Regions from separate parts of the Allorhizobium sp. DMC15 genome, predicted to be linked through region 1. Evidence: predicted binding sites of a transcription regulator. Region 1 holds the regulator's gene; each other region holds the start of a gene.
What was found. Region 1 encodes LexA, which represses DNA repair genes until DNA is damaged. Its sites were predicted from a motif close to TGTTCNNNNTGTGTTCNG; they were not measured.

Region 1 (7,655 bases):
CGAGCTCACGGTGTCCGCCAGGCGATCGAATGGGAGGGCCGGCAGGGGCACTTCTTTCATTTCGTACCCGTATGCATCGGGCTTGGCGCTCTGTGCTGGTTCAATCTCCCTGCGCCGCCCGCCGCGGAGATCCTGCTTTTCCTTGCCGCTTTGGCCGCAAGCGCTCTCTTCATGACCCTTGCCGGCACGATGAGCCGCGCCCTGTCGCTCTCCGCCCTTCTTGCCATCGCCGGCATGGTGTTGGCCGAGGCTGAAAACTGGAGAGCCGCGACGATCCTTCTCGATTCTCCCGTGGTGACCACGGTCACCGGCCAGGTGGAGCGGCGGGAGGCGGGGTCGGCCGGCGAATGGCGCTATGTCATCCGCGTGGCGGCGACCGCCGAGCCGGCTCTGCGCCGCGCGCCGCAGCGCATTTCGGTCTTGGCCCGAAGCCAACATGAGGGGTTCAGGATCGGCGAGGGCATCACCGGCCGTCTGCGGTTGTCGCCGCCGTCGGGCCCGGCGCTGCCCGGTCTCAACGATTTTGCCTTTCAGAGCTATTATGCCGGGATTGGCGCGGTGGGGTTCTTTCTTGGCGCTCCGGAACGGCCGGCGACGGCTGCCTCGCCGGTCGTGGACCCGTGGACCCGGCTGGATCGATGGCTGTTTTCCCTGCGCGACCGGATCTCCGATCGTATCCATGCCGTACTGCCCGGCGATACCGGCGCATTCGCCGCATCCATCATCACCGGTGAACGGCGCTCGATGTCGCAGGAGGCGACGGATGCGTTACGGCTTTCGGGGCTTGCCCATATCACCGCGATCTCCGGTCTCAACATGGCGCTTGCCGCCGGTATCTTCTTTGTCGGCCTGCGGGCACTGTTGAGCCTCCTTCCGGGTTTAGCGCAGCACTATTCCATAAAGAAAATCGCAGCCGCCGGCGCACTTCTGGCGGCGACCGCCTATGTCCTCATATCCGGTTACCAGGTTTCGGCATTGCGCGCCTATCTGATGACCGCGATCTTGCTGGTTGCCGTGCTGATCGACCGGCCCGCGATCAGTCTGCGCAACCTGTCTGTCGCGGCGATCCTGATCCTGGTCGTGCAGCCTTCCGCCGTCATGGGGCCGAGTTTTCAGATGTCTTTTGCCGCGACGGCAGCCCTGATCGCTGGCTATGCAGCCTGGCGCACGAGGCCGCGCACCCTCTGGCCGGCTCCCCAATCGGTCCCGGGCAAACTGGCAAGCTTTGTGCTGAAATTCGTCGGTGGGACGCTCGCCACATCCCTGATTGGCGGTTTGTCGACGGCCATTTTTGCGGTCACGCATTTCCATCGCCTGTCCATGCACGGGCTTGAGGCCAATCTGGCGGCCATGCCGCTGATCTCGATCGTGGTCATGCCGGCCGGCTTCATCGCCATGCTGATGATGCCGCTCGGCCTTGATGCCCCATTCTTTTGGATCATGGGTCTCGGACTTGATCTCGTCCTGCAGGTTGCGCACACCGTCGCCGGCTGGGATGAGGCGGCGCTCATCCCGCGTCAGCCGGGCTGGTTTCCAGCACTCACCGTGACCGCGCTCCTGCTGATCACGTTACTGCATACGCGGCTACGGCACGCCGGGAGCGTTCTCTTGATCGTCACGCTGGCTGCGTCCTGGCTGCGTCCAGCAGATAGGCCGGCCGATCTGCTGGTCAGCGAGGATGGCCGCCTCGTCGCGTTTTGGCCGAGGCCGCGAAGCGATGCTGAGGCGAAGACCCTCGCTACCAACCGCGTGCGTCCATCGACCTTCCTTTTTGACCAGTGGAAGCCTGCGCTCGGTGTCGAAAATCATCGGCCACCGGACCAAACAGACGCACTCGTCCTCCCGCCACCGGCCGATTGGAAAAAGGAGGAGACATGGGATGCGGTGACAAAACAACAGGCAGGCAAGGTATTGGACCAACTGGCAGGATCCGCCGCGGGCGACCGCTTCACCTGCGCTCGCGGTGCCTGTGCGGCAAAGATTGCCGGCCTCTGGACCGTGCTCGTCATCGACCGCGCCGATATTGCCGGCCTCGCCTGTGACGTCGCCGACATCGTTGTGCTCGGCGTCCGCAGCCGCCTGACCCGCTGCAATTCAGGCGCGATCTTGATCAGCGAAACGACATTGCGCGCAAGCGGCGCTCTCGAGTTGCGGCTTGGTGATCGCCACGAAAGAAAAATCGAAGTCACGTCAGCGCTGGCAGGCCCGCCACGCCCATGGACGGTGCATCGCCTCTACGACTGGCGAACCGGGGGGACTGCCTCCCAACACGGTTTCAAGGCCGCCCTTTTGGCAACCAGACCCCAGCCTCTGGCCGCCACGACATCAGATGACGGCGCGGCGACGGATCAGTGATAGCGCCGGATCAGGCCGACAAGCTTCCCTTGGATCTTGACCCGGTCCGGCGGGAAAATGCGTGTCTCGTAGGCCGGGTTGGCAGCCTCCAGCGCGATCGAGGCACCACGGCGGCGAAACCGCTTCAGTGTTGCTTCCTCGTCATCGACCAATGCCACGATGATGTCGCCGGGATTGGCGTTCGAGGCGTTGCGGATGATCACGGTATCGCCGTCGAGAATACCGGCATCAATCATCGAATCGCCCTTGACCTCCAGGGCATAGTGTTCGCCAGAACCGATCATCTCAGCCGGAACGGTAATGTCATGCGTGTTGTTCTGGATAGCCGAGATCGGCACGCCGGCGGCGATGCGCCCCATGACAGGCACGCTGACCGACGCATTCTGATCGTCGTTGCTGGGACGCGCCGGGGCAGGCGGCGGCGTCTTTCCCAGGCTGCCTTCGATGACGCTTGGCGCAAACCCACGCCGCGGTTGCAGGCTGGGCGTATAGGCCTCCGGTAGCTTGATCACTTCAAGAGCACGCGCGCGGTTGGGAAGCCGCCGGATGAAGCCCCGTTCTTCAAGCGCCGTGATGAGCCTGTGAATGCCGGACTTCGATGCCAGGTCGAGGGCGTCCTTCATCTCGTCGAAGGACGGAGGCACACCCGATTCTTTCATCCGCTCGTGAATGAAGAGAAGCAGTTCCTGTTGCTTGCGCGTCAGCATATGCGGGGCCCCGTTTGTGAAACAAATCCAGAACAGACACTATATGTTCCATATGTGTTCCGCAAGTAGATAAATTTCCGTGAACAACCCGTATGAAAATGCGATAGGCGTCTTCGGCCGGGTGCTGGCAACCTTGCATGTCCGATCGATGCTGGCAGCCAGACAGCCGGGAGCAAGTCCGAGCAACGAATTGAAATCTCTGTGAGTTACACCATGCTGAAAGACTTGGAGAACACTCTGCTCGGGAAGCAGGCCGACCAACTGACATCGGCAGAGAAGAAGGTTCTGGTCAAGGCTCGCCAGCGCCGAACGGTGTCGACCAATGCCGGCGAGGACTTTCTCGCCGGGGCAAGTTTCGGTCAGCGTCTGGCCGATTCGATTGCCCGGATCGGCGGCTCCTGGAGCTTCATCATTGGCTTCGTTGTCTTCCTCCTCGCCTGGGTTGTTCTCAACACGGTGATCCTGGTAGCCCGTCCGTTTGACGCCTACCCCTTCATCTTTTTGAACCTGATCCTCTCGATGGTGGCCGCCATTCAGGCGCCGATCATCATGATGAGCCAGAACCGCCAGGCCGAGCGTGACCGCTTCATGGCCGCGAAGGACTATGAGATCAATCTGAAGGCCGAGATCGAGGTTCTCGCGCTCCACCACAAGATCGATGAGCAGGTGTTGAAGGAATTGCGCGACACCCGGGCCGAGATCGATGCGCTCCGTGAGGCGATCGAGGCCCTTACAAAGCGCTCGGGTAATTCCTAGTTTGGTCGTAACGGAGTATCTTCATGTCGCCTGTTCCCGCTTTGCCGCGCGCTTTGGACCACCTTGTGCTGCCGGTGATCGATCTCGTTACTGCCAGACAGCGGCTAAGCCGCCTTGGGTTCACCGTGGCAGCCGATGCTCGTCACCCTTTCGGCACTGAAAACGCCTGTGTTTTCTTCCGCGACGACACCTATCTCGAACCGCTTGCCGTCGGCAGCCGGGAAGACTGTCTGTCGGCGGTGCGGGCCGGGAATGTTTTTGTCGCGCGTGACCAGGCTTTTCGGTTCCGAAGGGGCGAGGGTCTCTCGGCAATCGTCGTCAAGACCGATGACGCCGGAGCAGATCATGCGAGCTTTGTCGCCGAAGGTTTGAGCGGTGGTGAACTGCTGGGCTTTTCGCGCGAGTTTCGCTTTCCCAATGGCCGCAAAGTAGAGGGATCTTTTCGGCTGGCCTTCGCCGCCGATCTGCGCTCGCCCGACTTTTTTGCTTTCGCCTGTGAGCGCGTGAACCCCTTGCCCGCCGATCGCGGTGCTTTGCTGGACCACGCCAACGCGGCAGCAGGCCTGAGAGGCGTGGTGCTGTGCGAGAATAATCCGAGCGATTTCCAGTATCTGTTGGAGACGGCGCTGCGGCAGCGCGACGTCACGGCCGATTCTTTCGGACTATCGATCGAAGCGGCCAATGCCAGGGTCGATGTCCTGACACCAGATGGACTGTCGGCTCGATACGGGTTCTCGGATGCGCGCGAAGAACGGGGTCTGCTCGGGGCGGTGGTTGTGGTCGCGAGCCGTGATCTCGGCGTGACAGAAGCCTGCCTCGCTGCTAATGGCGTCCGCTATCACAAAACAGGAGCGCGCCTCGTTGTCGCGCCGGAGAAAGGCCAGGGTGTCGCCTTCGCCTTCGAGGAGTTGAAATGAGCACTGTGACCAATTCCGAAGTCGTCGTCGGTGAAGGCGAGGGCCGGGCCGTCTTCTCGCAGAAGGGCCGCTTCGCCCTGATTGCCGGCCCTTGCCAGATGGAGAGCCGCGATCATGCGTTCATGATCGCCGGTCGTCTGGTGGAGCTGTGCCGCGAGCTTGGCCTCGGCCTCGTGTACAAGTCCTCCTTCGACAAGGCGAACCGCACCTCGCTGTCGGCTGAGCGCGGCATCGGTCTGGAAAAGGCAATGGAAGTCTTCGCCGACATCAAGAAGGAATACGGCATCCCGGTGCTGACGGACATCCACACGGAAGAACAGTGCGCGGCCGTCGCCCCGACGGTCGACGTCCTGCAGATCCCGGCCTTCCTCTGCCGCCAGACCGATCTCTTGGTCGCCGCGGCCAAGACCGGCCGCGTGGTGAACGTCAAGAAGGGCCAGTTCCTGGCGCCCTGGGACATGAAGAACGTGCTGAACAAGCTCAATGCCAGCGGCAATCCGAATGTCCTCCTCTGCGAGCGCGGCGCCTCCTTCGGTTACAACACGCTGGTCTCCGACATGCGCTCGCTGCCGATCATGGCGGGTATGGGTGCGCCGGTGGTCTTTGATGCCACGCATTCGGTGCAGCAGCCGGGCGGGCAGGGCGGCTCCTCCGGCGGCCAGCGCGAATTCGTTGAAACGCTCGCCCGTGCGGCGGTCGCCGTTGGCGTCGGCGGTCTCTTTGTCGAGACCCATCAGGATCCGGACAATGCGCCGTCCGATGGACCGAACATGGTTCAGATCGACAACATGCGCCGTCTTCTCGAAAAACTGATCGCCTTTGACGACATAGCCAAGGCCGTTTGACACACTTTCCCGGCGCTTCAATCGGCTAAAGAAGATGCAGCGCCGGGAATGCCGCTTTAAATCGATTAGATTTTCGTTCATCCCGCTTCCGATCCGTCATTGTATTTTCCCGATCATCGGGTAAGACAGGGTGACTCACAGGCAGGTCCGCGGGCGTCGCGCCAGGGTGATCGGCCGCCGAGCCTTGTCCAATTTCCGTCTACAGGGAGCGAACATGACCGCCATTACCGACATCATCGGCCGCGAGATCCTCGACAGCCGTGGCAACCCGACCGTCGAGGTCGACGTCTATCTCGAAGACGGCAGCTTCGGCCGCGCCGCGGTTCCTTCGGGCGCGTCCACCGGTGCGCATGAAGCCGTCGAACTGCGCGATGGTGGCTCGCGTTACCTCGGCAAGGGCGTCGAAAAGGCCGTCGAAGCCGTCAACGGCGAGATCTATGATGCGATCGGCGGTCACGAAGCCGAGAACCAGATCCAGATCGACAATCTGATGATCGCGCTCGACGGCACGCCGAACAAGGCTCGTCTTGGCGCCAACGCCATCCTCGGCGTATCGCTCGCTGTCGCCAAGGCTGCCGCTCAGTCGGCCGGCCTGCCGCTCTACCGTTATGTCGGCGGCCCGAACGCCCATGTCCTGCCGGTTCCGATGATGAACATCATCAACGGCGGCGCTCATGCCGACAACCCGATCGACTTCCAGGAGTTCATGATCGTGCCGGTTGGTGCCGAGACCATCCGCGACGCAGTCCGCATGGGTTCGGAAGTCTTCCACACCCTGAAGAAGCAGCTCGCAGCCGACGGCCACAACACGAACGTCGGTGACGAAGGCGGCTTCGCGCCGGGTCTCGCTTCGGCGCCTGCCGCGCTCGACTTCATCATGAAGTCGATCGAGAAGGCCGGCTACCGTCCGGGCGAAGACATGCACATCGCGCTCGACTGCGCCTCGACCGAATTCTTCAAGGACGGCAAGTATGTTCTCGAAGGCGAAGGCCGCACGCTGGAGCCGGAAGCCATGGCGGAATATCTCGCCGAGCTTGCTGCCAAATACCCGATCTTTTCGATCGAAGACGGCATGGCCGAAGACGACTGGGACGGCTGGAAGACCTTGACCGACAAGATCGGCAAGAAGGTTCAGCTCGTCGGCGACGACCTCTTCGTCACCAATTCGGCCCGCCTGCGCGACGGTATCAAGATGGGCGTCGCCAACTCGATCCTCGTCAAGGTCAACCAGATAGGTTCGCTGTCGGAAACCCTCGACGCCGTGTCGACCGCACACCGCGCGGCTTACACCGCCGTCATGTCGCACCGCTCGGGCGAGACCGAGGATTCAACGATTGCCGATCTCGCGGTTGCCACCAACTGCGGTCAGATCAAGACCGGTTCGCTCGCCCGCTCGGACCGCACCGCGAAATACAACCAGCTCATCCGCATCGAGGAAGAGCTCGGTCCGCAGGCGGTTTATGCCGGGACATCCATCCTGCGCGGTTGATCGTTGTAGACAACACTGAATTTTAAGCCCGCGCCGGGCAACCGGCGCGGGCTTTTCATTGCCAGTCATTTTCGGTCAACGATCGGTTAAGACATCCCCGCTACTTTGAGCGAAAGTTACGCGTTTTAAGGCAGTTGTCGGCATGTGGACCAGGCATCACAAGAAGAAGAAATACGGACGTCTTGCCCTCCCTGCCATCACCGTCGCCTTCCTTTCCTACTTCGGATATCATTCGGTGCATGGCGACTATGGCCTCAAAGCAGGTCAGCAGTTCGATCGGCTCCAGCTGGCTCGAACGGCTGAGCTCGATAAGCTCGTGAAGCAGCGCATGCAGCTGGAGAAAGAGGTGAGCCTGCTCAGCGACGGCTCGCTCGATGAAGATATCATCGACGAAAAGGCGCGTTACCAGCTGAATATGTCGCGCCCCGATGAAATCGTGATATTCAACACCTATTTCTGATAAACCGGGATTAGGTTAATTACAGATTTCATATATTTTACAGATGCTTGGTTTGAATATGACCTATGCATTTCTGGCATTGCGGATGCCTGTTTTCTTCCCTATTCTACACCCAACAACAGACCA
Region 2 (7,655 bases), on a different contig from region 1:
AGCAGCGGTCGATCCAGACGGGAACCCAGATAGAAAAAACGGGGAGGACAGTATGAGCAGAGTGGCTTTGGTGACCGGCGGCACACGCGGCATCGGTGCGGCGATTTCCGTAGCGCTGAAAAATGCCGGCTATAAGGTGGCGGCAAACTTCGCCGGCAACGAGGAAAAGGCAAAGGCTTTCGAAGCGGAAACCGGTATTCCGGTCTTCAAATGGGATGTGTCGAATTATCAGGCCTGCGTCGATGGCATCGCAGCCGTCGAGGCAGCCCTCGGTCCGGTCGAAGTTCTGGTCAACAATGCGGGCATCACGCGCGACGCCATGTTCCACAAGATGACGCCGGAGCAGTGGGGCGAGGTGATCAACACCAACCTCACCGGCCTCTTCAACATGACGCATCCGGTCTGGACCGGCATGCGCGATCGCAGCTTTGGCCGCGTCATCAACATCTCCTCGATCAATGGCCAGAAGGGCCAGATGGGACAGGCGAACTATTCCGCAGCTAAGGCCGGCGATCTCGGCTTTACCAAGGCGCTCGCGCAAGAGGGTGCTGCCAAGGGCATCACCGTGAATGCCATCTGCCCCGGTTACATCGGGACGGAGATGGTTCGCGCCATTCCGGAAAAAGTGCTGAACGAGCGCATCATCCCACAGATCCCCGTGGGCCGTCTGGGGGAGCCGGACGAGATCGCACGCTGCGTCGTCTTCCTCGCTTCCGACGATGCCGGCTTCATCACGGGGTCGACCATCTCCGCCAATGGCGGACAGTTTTTCGTCTAGGCTCAGTGTCTGACTGAGGATCAAAAGGCTGGCCCAGTGCCGGCCTTTTGCATGTTCAGCGCTCTGCCTGTCTCGGTCCCGGACAGTCTTTCCAAATCCACAGCAAGTCAGCGGGTTGATTAACGAATAGCGGACCAGTTGGGGTGCATACTCGTTAATATCCACGGCGCCCTATGGTTAACCAATTGTTATTCAACAATATCTAGCGGTGAACAAACCGGGAAGACCGATAAGTCCGCGATTCGTCGTCGATTCGTTCCGGCTTTGGTCGAAAGGTTAAAGCAGACAACAAAAAGCCGCCGAACCTTGCGGTCCGACGGCTTTTTGGGAAGCTCTGGCCTTAGCGGCAGCGCGCTTCGTAGGTCCGGCCGTAGCGATCACGGTATACGCAGTAGCCGGCACGCTCCTGGGAGTTGCCGATCAGGGCACCTGCGACGCCACCGACGGCTGCACCAACGGCTGCACCGCGGACATTGCCGGTTGCCACGCCACCGATAATGGCGCCGGAGGCGGCACCAATGCCGGCGCCGCGTTCAGTCTGCGTGCAAGACGCCAGCGGCGCGATCAACGCAATTGCAAGAATGACCTTCTTCATCGTCCTATCCCTTTTCACTCGAGTTAAATTCGACCCATCAACATCAGGATGATGAGAATGAGCAGCACCAGTCCAAGACCGCCAGACGGGCCGTAACCCCAGCTGCGGCTATGCCCCCAGGTCGGCAGTGCGCCGATCAACAGCAGAATCAGAATGACGATGAGAATTGTGCTCATATGAGGCCTCTCCTAAGCCGATGTGGAACCTTGCGTTCTGTGGTGACTGAACGCGAGTGACGACGGTTTGTTCCCTCGGTTTCGTCGCGGCCATAAGCAGCCCCAGGGCGTCAGCCATTGCCGTTCGTGTGCGCGGGTTTGCCAGCGGTTCTGCTGGCTTCAAGCCCAGGGCCTCAATGGTATCGATAAAGGAGCCAATAATGCCTTCTGTTCGCTCTTGCTGCTCGACCATCGGCAAGTGCCCGCAGTTCTTCAGGATCACGGTCTGAACACGCGTCAGCAATCGGGATACACGCAGTTGATGGGCGGGCGGAACGATTGCGTCGTTGTCGCCGACGATATTGAGAACGGGTGCTGCTATACCGTGAAGCTCGCCAAGGAGGCTCGTTGCGGACATGAAGCGGATGCAGGCCGCGATATCCTCCGGTCGCGCCCTTGCCAGTTGACGCCGTACCTCTTCCATCGCATCGGTCGCCTTGTCGTTCTGCCAAGGGCAATCCTTGTCGTAAACGCATTCAATCGAGCCCCAGCGGAATTGTTCGGGTGTCGCGATCCACCGATTGAAGAATTGTCGAAAGAGGAACGGCCCGATGCGAGGCACACGCAAGAGACGCGCTGCCAAGCGCTCTTGTCCCTCGAAACGTCCACAGGCGAATGCGCCGATCAAGACGACGGAGCGAACCAGTTCGGGGAAACTGCGTGCGATCAGCAGAGCCACGAAGCCGCCCGTGGAATGGCCGATCAAATGAACGGGCCGCCCCCCGAAATCGCGTCTAATTGCCTGAGCATAGGCCCTCGCCACGTCTCGTGCCTGCGGCGGCTGGCCTGGCTGATCGAGCTTCCAAGGATGGTGGCCGGGCAAGGGATAGGCGAGCGAATGGCCGTCGCGCACAGTAGCCGGCGCATAGACCTCCCAGAAGGCGGGGGCCATGACCATGCCGTGGATCAGAACGAATTTCTGCTCCGACGTTTCATTCGATCCGATCCAGTGGGCAGGCGGGGGCGTCAACGTCATCATATCACCTCGACCCCGAAAACGTGATCATCGACGAGGAGGTTCCATCGGGTGGAACCGTTGTTTGCCGTCGGCGGAAGCGTTGGTGGCGGATTCATAAGATTCAGCATCTGGTGCCAACCCGGCAGAGTCGCTTCGATATCTAGCCGTGAACAAAGCCGGACTCGGAGGAGTCAACGATTCGTCTCCGATTCGTTCCCGCAGTGTTCCCCAGCGAAAAAACTGATTCGGATCATGGGCTTGTGAGGTTTTTCCTGCCCTGGTCCACAAGCGGCTTGCCTTTGCCGGTGTTCGTCGCCATGTGTTGGCCAAGGCTGCCCGACATCGAGGAGAGGGGCGTCCGACAAGTGGAGCGGTCATTGAATACCCACCCCATGATTTTGAGCGGTCGCGGTGTCTCTGCTGTGCTGGGGCCGACGAATACCGGAAAGACCCATTTCGCCATTGAACGTATGGTTGCGCACGGCTCGGGTCTGATCGGCCTGCCGCTGCGTCTCCTGGCCCGCGAGGTCTATACGCGTGTGGTCGAGCGGGTAGGGGTGGCCAATGTCGCGCTGGTGACGGGCGAAGAGAAGATCAGTCCGCCCAATGCCCGTTTCTCGGTCTGCACCGTCGAAGCGCTGCCGCGCGAGACCAAAGCCGCGTTCGTCGCAATCGACGAAATACAGTTGGCGGGAGATCTCGAGCGGGGCCACATCTTCACCGATCGCCTTCTGCATCTCAGAGGTCGTGAAGAGACGCTGTTGCTTGGCTCCGCCACGATGAAGTCGATCCTCATCCAGCTTCTGCCTGGGATCACGATCGTTGAGCGGCCGCGCCTGTCGCAGCTCTTCTACGCCGGCCAGAAGAAGATTACCCGTTTGCCGCAACGGACGGCGATCGTCGCTTTTTCGGCTGATGAAGTCTATGCGATCGCCGAACTGATCCGCCGGCAACGGGGCGGAGCGGCCGTGGTGCTTGGTGCGCTCAGTCCACGTACACGCAACGCCCAGGTCGGCCTCTATCAGGAGGGAGACGTCGAATATCTCGTTGCGACCGATGCGATCGGTATGGGACTCAACCTTGATGTCGATCACGTCGCTTTCGCCCAGGACCGCAAGTTCGACGGCTATCAGTTCCGCAATCTGAATTCCGGGGAGCTGGGACAAATCGCCGGTCGTGCGGGCCGTCATGTGAAGGATGGAACCTTCGGCGTGACTGGGCGCGTGGATCCCTTCGATGATGAGCTCGTCGAGCGGCTTGAGACCCATGTGTTCGATCCGGTCAAGGTTCTTCAGTGGCGCACGGCACATTTCGACTTTTCCTCCGTTGCGGCGCTACAACGCAGCCTCGATGCGGTCCCGAGGGTTGAGGGACTGACCCGGGCGCTCCCTGCGACAGACCAGCAGGCGCTGGAGTACCTGTCCCGCTATCCGGAAATCGCGGATATCGCGGACCGGCCGGAGCGCGTGGAAAAACTGTGGGAAGCCTGCGCACTGCCCGACTATCGGCGCATTACGCCGGCACAGCATGCCGACCTGATCCAGAGCCTTTACTTCGATCTGGTTCGGCGCGGGACGGTCAACGAAGATTTTCTTGCCGATCAGGTGCGCCGGGCAGATCGCACCGACGGTGAAATTGATACGTTATCAGCGCGAATCGCGCAGATAAGAACTTGGACTTACGTGTCGAATCGGCCTGGCTGGCTTGCTGATCCGACACACTGGCAAGAAAAGACGCGGGAAATCGAAGACCGATTGTCCGATGCGTTACATGAACGGTTGACGAAACGCTTTGTTGATCGCAGGACATCTGTGCTCATGAAGCGCTTGAGAGAGAATGCAATGTTGGAAGCTGAAATCAGTGTGAACGGCGATGTCTTCGTGGAAGGCCATGCCATGGGACAACTCTCCGGTTTCCGGTTCACGCCGATCTCCGGCATGGAAGGTCCGGATGCCAAGGCCGTGGAGGCTGCGGCCCATCGTGCGTTGGCGCTGGAATTCGAAGCCCGGGCCGCGCGGTTGCACGCTTCCGGTAATGGCGATCTCGCGATCGGCTCCGATGGCCTCGTCCGCTGGGTTGGGGATCCGGTTGCCCGTCTGGTCGGGACAGATCATATCCTGCATCCGCGCGTCATCGTGCTTGCCGACGAACAGCTCACGGGTGCCGCTCGAGATCACGTGGCCGCCCGCATCGAGCGTTTCGTCAATCATCACATCTCAACGGTCCTGAAGCCGCTCGACGACCTGTCGCGCGCGGAAGATCTGCAGGGTCTCGCCAAGGGGCTGGCCTTCCAGCTGGTCGAGAACCTGGGCGTGCTGTTCCGTCGTGACGTGGCTGACGATGTCAAGTCGCTCGATCAGGACGGCCGCGCATCGATGCGTCGCTATGGCGTGCGCTTCGGCGCCTATCACATCTTCATGCCGGCCCTTCTAAAGCCGGCACCGGCCGAACTCATCACGCTGCTTTGGGCATTGAAGCATGATGGCCTCGACAAGGCTGGCTACGGTGATCTCATTCCGGTCCTCGCCGCCGGCCGCACGTCTGTCGTCACCGATGCCAGCTATGAGCGCATGTTCTACAAGCTCGCCGGCTTCCGTTTCCTCGGAAAGCGTGCCGTGCGCATCGACATCCTGGAACGGCTTGCAGATCTCATTCGGCCGCTGTTGCAGTGGAAGCCCGGCTCACCGGCTCGTCCGGATGGTGCCTATGACGGCCGACGCTTCACCACGACGACAGCGATGCTTTCTATCCTCGGTGCGACGCCCGACGATATGGAGGAGATCCTGAAGGGGCTCGGCTATCGGGCAGACAGCGTCTCTGCGGAAGAGGCTGCCGCTTTCCTTGCTGCCCAGGCCGGTTCGGCCCCGACCGAATCCGCAGTCATCGAAAAAGGCGATGACGATGGCGTAGACGATGCCGATCAGTCTGGCGAAGCAGGTCATGAGGGCGAGGCGCCCGCCGCATCCGAAGAGGCTGCCGCTACGGAGGCTGCGCCGTCTGCAGAAGCCTCTGAAGTCACAGAACAGGCCACCGAACAGGCAGAACCGAAGCCGGTTCTGCTCTGGCGTCCAGGCGGTCGTGGCGACAACCAGCGTGGCACGGGTCGCCCGGCTGGCGATCGCCGCCCGCAGGGTCAACGCCATCAGGCCCCGCGTGAGGGTGGCGAAGGTCGTGGCGACAATCGTCCCGAAGGACGTGGCGAAGGCCGGCGTGACGACCGGCGCTCCGACAACCGTGGGGATCGTCGGGATGACAACCGCGGCAAGTTTGCGGCCAAGGGCGATCGCCAGGATCGGGGTGATCGCAAGGATCGCGGCCCACGTCCGGACCGTGATAACAACAAATCGCAGCCTGCCCGCTTCGAGGCGAAGCCGCCACGCAAGGAGAAGCCGGTTGATCCGGATTCGCCATTCGCCAAGCTGGCAGCGCTGAAGGAACAGATGAAGAAGTGACATGGACGAGCAACAGCCACACAGCGGTTCGCGCCAGCGCATCGACAAGTGGCTGTTTTTCGCACGTGTGGCAAAATCACGCAGCCTGGCTCAGGAGCGCGTCTCTGCTGGTCATGTGAAGGTCAACGGTGCAACCGTTCGCCAGCCCAGCCACGGGGTGAAGATCGGCGACAGGCTGGAGATCGCAATGCCGGAGCGCGATCTGATCCTGGTCGTGAAGCTTCCTGGAGAGCGACGAGGACCTTATGAAGAAGCGCGGCTGCTTTATGAGGATCTGAGCCCGCCCCGAGACAAGAAACCCTTTACTGCTCTGGAGCAGGCCGTCCGGACACCTGGATCTGGTCGACCCACCAAAAAAGAGGGCCGGGCCCTGCGGGATCTGCGTTCAGCGCAGGATTGGTCCGCGGATTAGAAAATTTGTCCGTCTGCGGCAGAATAGCGGATTGTTTATCCTTGCCTTGCTTCCGATAACACAGTAGCTCACAACGCTGTCCGACAGACATCCCGGTGGGGCGCCAGCTCCCGTTTCCGGCCATCGAGCCACAACGGAACACCGAGGTCGTTCTCTTTCCTGTCGTTTGCGAACGTCATTCTGGAGTGCCGCATGACCTATATCGTCACTGACAACTGCATCCGCTGCAAATATACCGATTGTGTCGAGGTCTGCCCGGTCGATTGCTTTTACGAGGGTGAGAACTTCCTCGTCATCCATCCGGACGAATGCATCGATTGCGGCGTCTGCGAACCCGAATGTCCTGCCGAAGCGATCAAGCCGGATACGGAACCGGGTCTCGACAAGTGGCTGAAGATCAATGCCGATTACGCGAAGATCTGGCCCAATATCACGGTGAAGAAGGATCCGATGCCGGAAGCCAAGGAAATGGATGGCGTCACGGGGAAATTCGAACAGTTCTTTTCGGAAAAGCCAGGCTCGGGCGACTGAGCCTTCGCGGATGGGCGGTTTCGGATCGAATCCTGCCCAAATTTCCATCGTTTGCACGGCGATCTGCTGCCAAGTGCGCCAGCTTTATGGCGCGCTGCACTAAAATATTGATTTCCTCGTCTTTTTGTGATAGCGTCTTGGAACTGTTCCACTTTGCGGCATATCTGTGCCCTAAGCCATCACGAAAGCAACTTCACCACCGACGCGGTCTACGTGACATAGACGACACTTTCGTGTCGTGTCGCCGTCGCGACGAGGGTGATGTTTTTCTGTGACGGACAGGATCAGGATGGCAGAGCTTGCGGCTTCTCCATCTCATCCGGGCCTGACCGACCCGGCGCCGGCATCACGCCGGGAGCGAAACAGGGAGTGTTTGAATAGAATGACGACCCAGCAGAAGAAAAATTCCTCGGCGCGCCACGGATTCAAAACCGGTGAGTCGATCGTATACCCTGCGCACGGCGTGGGTACCATCACCGCAATCGAAGAGCAAGAAGTGGCGGGCATGAAGCTCGAGCTTTTCGTGATCGATTTCGAAAAGGACAAGATGCGCTTGAAGGTTCCGGTCGCGAAGGCCGTGAGCATCGGGATGCGCAAACTTTCGGAAACCGACTTTGTCGACCGCGCGCTGAAAGTCGTGCAGGGCAAGGCTCGCGTCAAGCGCACCATGTGGTCGCGTCGCGCTCAAGAATATGATGCCAAGATCAATTCCGG
Region 3 (7,655 bases), on a different contig from region 1:
GAAGCGGAAATCGTGTCCCACCGCCTGATGCTGCGGACGGGCATGATCCGCCAGCAGAGCCAGGGCATCTATTCCTGGCTGCCGCTCGGCAAGCGTGTGCTCGACAAGGTCAACGCGATCATCCGTGAGGAGCAGAACCGCGCCGGCGCCATCGAGCTTTCCATGCCGACACTGCAGTCGGCCGAGCTCTGGCAGGAAAGCGGTCGTTACGAAGATTACGGCAAGGAAATGCTGCGCATCAAGGACCGTCAGGACCGTCCGATGCTCTACGGCCCGACCAACGAGGAAATGATCACCGACATCTTCCGCTCGTCGGTCAAGTCCTACAAGAGCCTGCCGCTCAACCTCTACCACATCCAGCTGAAGTTCCGTGACGAGATCCGTCCGCGCTTCGGCACCATGCGTTCGCGCGAATTCCTGATGAAGGACGCCTATTCCTTCGACCTGACCCAGGCCGATGCGATCCACTCCTACAACAAGATGTTCGTCGCATACCTGCGTACCTTCGACCGTCTCGGCCTGCGCGCCATCCCGATGCGCGCCGATACCGGCCCGATCGGCGGCAATCACAGCCACGAGTTCATCATTCTGGCCGACACCGGCGAATCGGAAGTCTTCTGCCACAAGAGCTTCGTCGACTTCGACATCCCCTCGGTTGATACCGATTTTGATGACGTTGCCGGCCTGCAGACGATCTTCGACAAGTGGACCTCCGTCTATGCCGCGACGTCTGAAATGCACGACGAGGCAGCCTTCGGCGCCATCGGCGAAAACGACCGCCTGTCCGCCCGCGGCATCGAAGTCGGTCACATCTTCTATTTCGGCACGAAATATTCCGAGCCGATGGGCGCCAAGGTCCAGGGTCCCGACGGCAAGGAGCACCTTGTCCACATGGGTTCCTATGGCATCGGCCCGACACGCCTTGTTCCCGCCATCATCGAAGCCTCGCATGACGAGAACGGAATCATCTGGCCGGCCTCGGTCGCGCCCTTCGATGCCGTGGTGATCAACATGAAGGCCGGCGACGAGGCCTGCGACACGGCATGCGAAACGCTCTACGCAGCGCTGCAGGCCGCCGGCAAGGACGTGCTCTACGACGACACGGACGACCGGGCAGGCACGAAGTTCGCGACCGCCGATCTGATCGGCGTTCCCGTCCAGATCATCGCCGGGCCGCGCTCCGTGGCATCGGGCGAAATCGAACTCAAGGACCGCCGCACCGGCGCCCGCGAGACGATGACGATCGAGGCGGCGATCAACAAGTTGACCGCCTGACCTTGGCAGCGTGACGCTGTCGGACTGATCTGAAGGCAAGGAGTGAGCATGGCGAGCAAGGCTGCTGGCAACGAGACGGCAGGATCCGGAAAGGGCTCGCCTGCGCGCGCCTTTTCAGGATTCGAGCGCATGGTGGCCTGGCGCTACCTGCGCGCCCGGCGCAAGGAAGCCTTCATCTCCGTGATTGCCGGTTTCTCCTTCATCGGCATCATGTTGGGGGTCGCGACCCTCATCATCGTGATGGCTGTCATGAACGGGTTCCGAACGGAACTCGTCTCCCGCATTCTCGGCATCAACGGCCACATGATCGTGCAGCCTGTCGACCAGCCGCTCAACGATTATGCCGATCTTGCGACGCGGTTCAGCGGGGTCGCCGGGGTGAAAATGGCGCTGCCGCTCGTCGAGGGGCAGACGCTGGCCTCTGGTCGGGAAGGTGCCGGAACCGGCGCACTGGTGCGGGGCATCCGCCCCGATGACCTGACCAAGCTGTCCGTGGTCTCTTCCAACATTCGGCAGGGCGACATGGTGGGCTTTGCCGCAGGGCAGGGCGTACTGATCGGCTCTCGCATGGCGGCCCAGCTTGGTCTTTCGGCCGGCGACACGATCACGCTCGTCTCGCCGGAAGGCGACATCACGCCGCTCGGCGTCAATCCGCGGGTCAAGTCCTATCCGGTGTCCGGCATTTTTGAGATCGGCATGTCGGAATATGACGCCTCGATCATCTATATGCCGCTCGAAGAGGCGCAGCTCTATTTCAATGTCGAGGGTATCGTTCAGTCGATCGAACTCTTCATCGACAATCCGGATGACGTCGACCGTTTGCGGCCGCTGATCGAGCAGGCCGCCGGCCGACAGATCTTCGTCACCGATTGGCGCCAGCGCAACCAGACCTTCTTCTCGGCCCTGCAGGTCGAGCGCAACGTCATGTTCATGATCCTGACGCTGATCGTGCTCGTTGCCGCGCTTAACATCATTTCCGGCCTGATCATGCTGGTGAAGGACAAGGCGAGCGATATTGCCATCCTTCGCACCATGGGGGCGACCTCCGGTGCCATCATGCGCATCTTTTTCATGACGGGCGCCGCAATCGGAACGGCCGGCACCTTTGCCGGCGTCGTGCTTGGCATCGTGGTCTGTCTCAACATCGAGAGCATCCGCCAGTTCTTCTCCTGGGTTTCCGGTACGGTGTTGTTCGATCCCGAACTCTATTTCCTCAGCCAGCTGCCCGCTGAGATGAACGTGAGTGAGACCGTTTCCGTCGTGGTCATGGCGCTCAGCCTCTCCTTCATGGCGACCATTTTCCCGGCCTGGCGGGCTTCGCGCCTGGATCCGGTCCAGGCCCTGCGTTACGAATAAGGATGCCGATCCCGATGGCCAACGACATCGTTCTGTCTCTCGCCGGCATCGACCGCCATTATGGTCAGGGCGAGACCCTGCTCTCGATCTTGAAGGGGGCGGATTTTACACTGCGGGCCGGGGAGACGGTCGCGCTGGTCGCGCCCTCCGGCACGGGCAAGTCGACGCTTCTGCATGTCGCCGGGCTCCTCGAGCATCCGGATGGTGGTGAAGTCACGCTCGGCGGCGTCGCCTGTCAGGAGCTCCCGGATGAGCAGCGCACGGCGATCCGGCGCAACTCGGTCGGCTTCGTCTATCAGTTTCATCATCTGCTGCCGGAATTCTCCGCGCTTGAGAACGTGATGATGCCGCAACTGATCGCGGGTCTCACCCGGAAGGAAGCCGCGGAGCGCGCAAAGCAGCTTCTCGACTACATGCGTGTGGGCCACCGCGCCGACCATCGGCCGGCCGAACTCTCCGGCGGCGAACAGCAGCGCGTGGCAATCGCCCGGGCCGTTGCCAACGCGCCGCTCGTTTTGCTGGCCGACGAACCGACCGGCAACCTCGATCCGGAGACCGCGTCCTATGTCTTTTCTGCCCTGGAAGCCCTTGTGCGCCAATCAGGGCTTTCCGCGATGATCGCCACGCATAATCACGAAATCGCCCGGCGGATGGACCGCTGCGTGACTCTCGTGGACGGCAAGATCGTCGAAATCCAGGCCTGAACCTCTTTCATCATTCGTTCTGATTGTGCGAGCGGGGATTTTGTTCCCGCGCGAATGCTGGCTTTTTTAGGGTTGACAAAAGAACAAGAGGGGAACAAAATAAAAACATAGAGGAAATAGGAGACAGACATGACCGAAATTATTCGCGACGTTGCTGCATTCACCTCCATGGCCGTCTTTGTTGCCAGCATGACCCTTTTGATGCTCGCTCTCTGAGAGCTCCTTCGAAACCTGTAGACACCTGCCGATCGCGACAAACGTGACTGGACTTCGCAGGCGCGAACACCGAAAATCTCGGTGATTCAAAGCAATGCGAGGATATGGCGGTATGGGCGAGAGCACGAGCGGGATCGACACGCCGACGGGATTGTCGACCGGGCCGGGTTTCGTGCATCTTCGGGTGCATTCGGCTTATTCTCTGCTGGAAGGCGCATTGCCGCTGAAGAAGATCCTCGGCAAGGCCGTCGCCGACGACCAGCCGGCGATCGCGATTACCGACACCAACAATCTGTTCGTTGCGCTCGAATTCTCCCAGAAGGCGATCGGCGACGGCGTGCAGCCGATCATCGGCTGCCAGCTGTCGATCGATATGGAAGATTCGACGGGAGAAAAGCGAGGCGGCAACGGCCATATGCCGGATCTTCCGGCCATAGTCGTGCTTGCGTCTGATGCTGCAGGCTACGAGCGGCTCGTTGACCTTGTCAGTCGCGCCTATCTTGGCGGGGATGCCGGTCAGCCGGTGCATGTCAAACTGTCATGGCTGCGCGAAAGTGGCACAGACGGCCTGATCGCCTTGACCGGGGCGTCCGGTGGCCCTGTGGATCGTCCGCTGCGCGATGGTCACGCCGCCCAGGCTGAGACGCGTCTTCTGGCGTTGAAGGACCTCTTCGGCGATCGCCTCTATGTCGAATTGCAGCGTCATGGCGCTTACGACCGCAGCCATGAGCGCCGCATGGTCCAGCTCGCCTACGATCACGACCTGCCGCTGGTCGCCACCAACGAGGCCTTCTTTCCGGCGCGCGACGACTACGACGCCCATGATGCCCTGATGGCGGTCGCCCACAATGCCATCGTCTCGAATGACGATCGCTTCCGCCTGACGCCGGATCATTATCTCAAGAGCCGCGCCGAAATGCAGGCGTTGTTCGCTGACCTGCCGGAGGCGCTTGAGAATTCCGTCGAGATCGCCCGCCGCTGCTCCTTCGTGCTCTCAACCCGCAAGCCGATCCTGCCGCGCTTCACCGGAGGCAGCGACGATCCGGAAGAGGCAGAACGCGAAGAGGCGCTGGAACTGCGCCGCCAGGCGATCGAGGGTCTCGACAATCGCCTTGCGGCACTCGGCATGGCGCCAGGTTACGAGGAGAAGGATTATCGCGAGCGGCTCGAATTCGAGCTCTCCGTCATCGAGCGCATGAAGTTCCCCGGCTACTTCCTGATCGTTTCGGACTTCATCAAATGGGCCAAGCAGCATGACATCCCGGTCGGACCGGGCCGTGGCTCGGGCGCGGGCTCGCTGGTCGCCTATGCGCTGACCATCACCGACGTAGACCCGTTGCGCTTCTCGCTGCTCTTCGAGCGCTTCCTCAATCCGGAACGCGTCTCGATGCCCGACTTCGACATCGACTTCTGCCAGGAGCGCCGCGAAGAGGTCATCCGCTACGTGCAGCGCAAATATGGCCGCGAGCAGGTGGGGCAGATCATCACCTTCGGATCGCTGCAGGCGCGTGCCGCCTTGCGCGACGTTGGCCGCGTGCTCGAAATGTCCTATGGCCAGGTCGACAAGATCTGCAAGCTGGTGCCGAACAATCCCGCCAATCCGACGCCGCTCTCCAAGGCGATCGAGGAGGAGCCGAAGCTGCAGGAGGCTGCGGCCGAAGAGCCGGTCGTCGCCCGCCTCCTCGAAATCGCCCAGAAGATCGAGGGTCTCTACCGCCACGCCTCGACCCATGCCGCCGGCATCGTCATCGGCGACCGGCCGCTCTCGAAGCTGGTGCCGATGTACCGCGATCCGCGCTCTGACATGCCGGTCACCCAGTTCAACATGAAATGGGTGGAGCAGGCTGGCCTCGTCAAGTTCGACTTCCTCGGCCTGAAGACGCTGACTGTACTGAAGACCGCCGTCGATTTCGTCGTCGAGCAACGCGGCCACAAGGTGGATCTGGCGGCCATCCCGCTCGATGACAAGCTTACCTACGAGATGCTTTCGCGCGGCGAAACGGTCGGCGTCTTCCAGGTGGAAAGTGCGGGCATGCGCAAGGCCCTGATCGGCATGCGTCCCGACTGCATCGAGGACATCATCGCGCTCGTTGCCCTCTATCGCCCAGGCCCGATGGAGAACATCCCGGTCTACAATGCCCGCAAGCACGGCGAGGAAGAACTCGCTTCCGTCCATCCGAAGATCGACTACCTGCTCAAGGAAACGCAAGGCGTTATCGTCTACCAGGAGCAGGTCATGCAGATCGCTCAGGTGCTCTCGGGCTATTCGCTCGGCGAAGCCGACCTTCTGCGCCGCGCCATGGGTAAGAAGATCAAGGCGGAGATGGACCAGCAGTCGGCCCGTTTCGTCGACGGCGCCATGAAGAACGGCGTCTCCAAGCCCCAGGCCGAGAACATCTTTGAACTGCTGGCGAAGTTCGCCAACTACGGCTTCAACAAGTCGCATGCGGCCGCCTACGCGATCGTCTCCTATCAGACCGCCTATATGAAGGCGCATTATCCGGTCGAGTTCCTCGCCGCGTCGATGACCCTCGACATGGCGAACACGGAAAAGCTCGTCGACTTCCGCCAGGATGCCGGCCGTCTTGGCATCGAAGTGGTGCCGCCTTCGGTCCAGACCTCTTACCGCCACTTCCAGACGGGTCCGAACCGGATCTATTACGCCCTCGCGGCGATCAAAGGCGTCGGCGAAAACGCCGTCGAACACATCGTCGAGGTCCGCGGCGACAAGCCTTTCGAAAGCTTGGAGGACTTCTGCCTGCGGATCGATCCCAAGCAGATCAACCGTCGCGTCTTCGAAAGTCTGATTGCCGCCGGTGCCTTCGACTGCTTCGGCCGCGATCGCGCCGAACTGATCGGCAGCCTCGACCGCATCATGGGATATGCCCAGCGCGCCCAGGAAAACGCCGTCAGCGGACAGTCCGACATGTTCGGGGCGGGTGGCGCCAGCGGTCCGGAAAAGATTGCCTTTGCGCCCTATACCCCGTGGCTATCCTCGGAAAAGCTGATGCGCGAATTCCAGGTCCTAGGTTTCTACCTGTCGGCCCATCCGCTCGACGCGTATCGGCAACTGCTCGACAAGCTCCGTGTCCAGAACTTCGCCGACTTCTCCGTTGCCGTCAAACAGGGCGCGAGCGCCGGCCGTCTCGCCGGCACCGTGATTTCCAAGCAGGAACGCAAGACCCGCACCGGCAACAAGATGGGCATCGTCACCTTCTCCGATGCCTCCGGCCAGTATGAGGCGGTATTGTTCTCCGAAGGTCTCAACCAGTATCGCGACCTCCTGGAGGCCGGAAAGTCCCTCGTCATCACGGTCGCCGCCGAAGAGCGTCCCGAAGGCATCGGCCTACGCATCCAGACGGCGCAATCGCTGGAAGAGCAGTCGATCCGCATGCAGAAGGCCATGCGCGTCTATGTCCGCGATTCCGGCCCCTTGCGTGCGGTGGCCGCCCACCTCAACGCCCGCGGCGACGGCCTCGTCTCCTTCATCGTCATCAAGGACGAGGGCAAGCGCGAGATCGAGGTGGAGCTCACCGAACGTTTCCGAATCTCCCCGGAAATCGCCGCCGCCATGCGCTCGACGCCGGGCGTCCTGGATGTCGAACTGGTGTAAGGGCGCTCAGCCCTTCGTCCGCGTCACCGTAATAAAATCCGTGCCGTCGCCCGTTTCCGGCCCGATGCCGCTATCGGAGATGGTGATTGAAGAGCCTTCGCTCAGCATCATCTCGATCTTCGCCCTGACGTCGCCGGGAATGTCGAGACGGGAGAGCGCTGCTTCCGCAGTAAATACCGCCCGATCCTCGGCGGGTTCGGTGATGCCGAGGCGCTTCAGCGTCGGAGCGGGCAGATGGTTGTCAATGCTGACGCTCTGCCATTCCACCTTGCCCTTGAAGCGGTCGACATGGCTCGCCTCGAGGAAATGCGTTCCGAGGCCTTTTTCCGGTTCGCGAATACCGATGGCCGCCTCGAACACCGGCTTGAACTTCTGCCGCACCATGATCTGGCCATCGAGCGGCTTTTCGCGCCCGGCCGAAGCCGAGAGCGCTGCGATGAAGCGAGGTGACAGGATCTCCCCGTCCTTCTCGATCGATTTCCAGCGCTTGT

Region 2: a site for LexA is predicted at 2,758-2,775, ahead of ACT53S_RS19085 (helicase-related protein). Genes of this name have one in related genera too.
Region 3: a site for LexA is predicted at 3,415-3,432, ahead of dnaE (DNA polymerase III subunit alpha). Genes of this name have one in related genera too.

Annotation. Positions count from the first base shown of each region.
Region 1 is NZ_JBQUZB010000003.1:269,747-277,401, forward strand. Features, by position in the region: gene ACT53S_RS15595 (ComEC/Rec2 family competence protein) at 1-2,355, shown strand, start outside; gene lexA (transcriptional repressor LexA) at 2,349-3,062, opposite strand; gene ACT53S_RS15605 (DUF1003 domain-containing protein) at 3,276-3,818, shown strand; gene ACT53S_RS15610 (VOC family protein) at 3,842-4,735, shown strand; gene kdsA (3-deoxy-8-phosphooctulonate synthase) at 4,732-5,580, shown strand; gene eno (phosphopyruvate hydratase) at 5,795-7,069, shown strand; gene ACT53S_RS15625 (FtsB family cell division protein) at 7,212-7,529, shown strand.
Region 2 is NZ_JBQUZB010000004.1:307,320-314,974, forward strand. Features, by position in the region: gene phbB (beta-ketoacyl-ACP reductase) at 53-778, shown strand; gene ACT53S_RS19070 (YMGG-like glycine zipper-containing protein) at 1,119-1,373, opposite strand; gene ACT53S_RS19075 (DUF3309 domain-containing protein) at 1,397-1,549, opposite strand; gene ACT53S_RS19080 (alpha/beta fold hydrolase) at 1,482-2,567, opposite strand; gene ACT53S_RS19085 (helicase-related protein) at 2,939-5,998, shown strand; gene ACT53S_RS19090 (RNA-binding S4 domain-containing protein) at 6,000-6,410, shown strand; gene fdxA (ferredoxin FdxA) at 6,603-6,941, shown strand; gene ACT53S_RS19100 (CarD family transcriptional regulator) at 7,324-7,655, shown strand, end outside.
Region 3 is NZ_JBQUZB010000001.1:1,637,068-1,644,722, forward strand. Features, by position in the region: gene proS (proline--tRNA ligase) at 1-1,275, shown strand, start outside; gene ACT53S_RS08105 (lipoprotein-releasing ABC transporter permease subunit) at 1,324-2,631, shown strand; gene ACT53S_RS08110 (ABC transporter ATP-binding protein) at 2,646-3,335, shown strand; gene dnaE (DNA polymerase III subunit alpha) at 3,664-7,164, shown strand; gene ACT53S_RS08120 (L,D-transpeptidase family protein) at 7,171-7,655, opposite strand, start outside.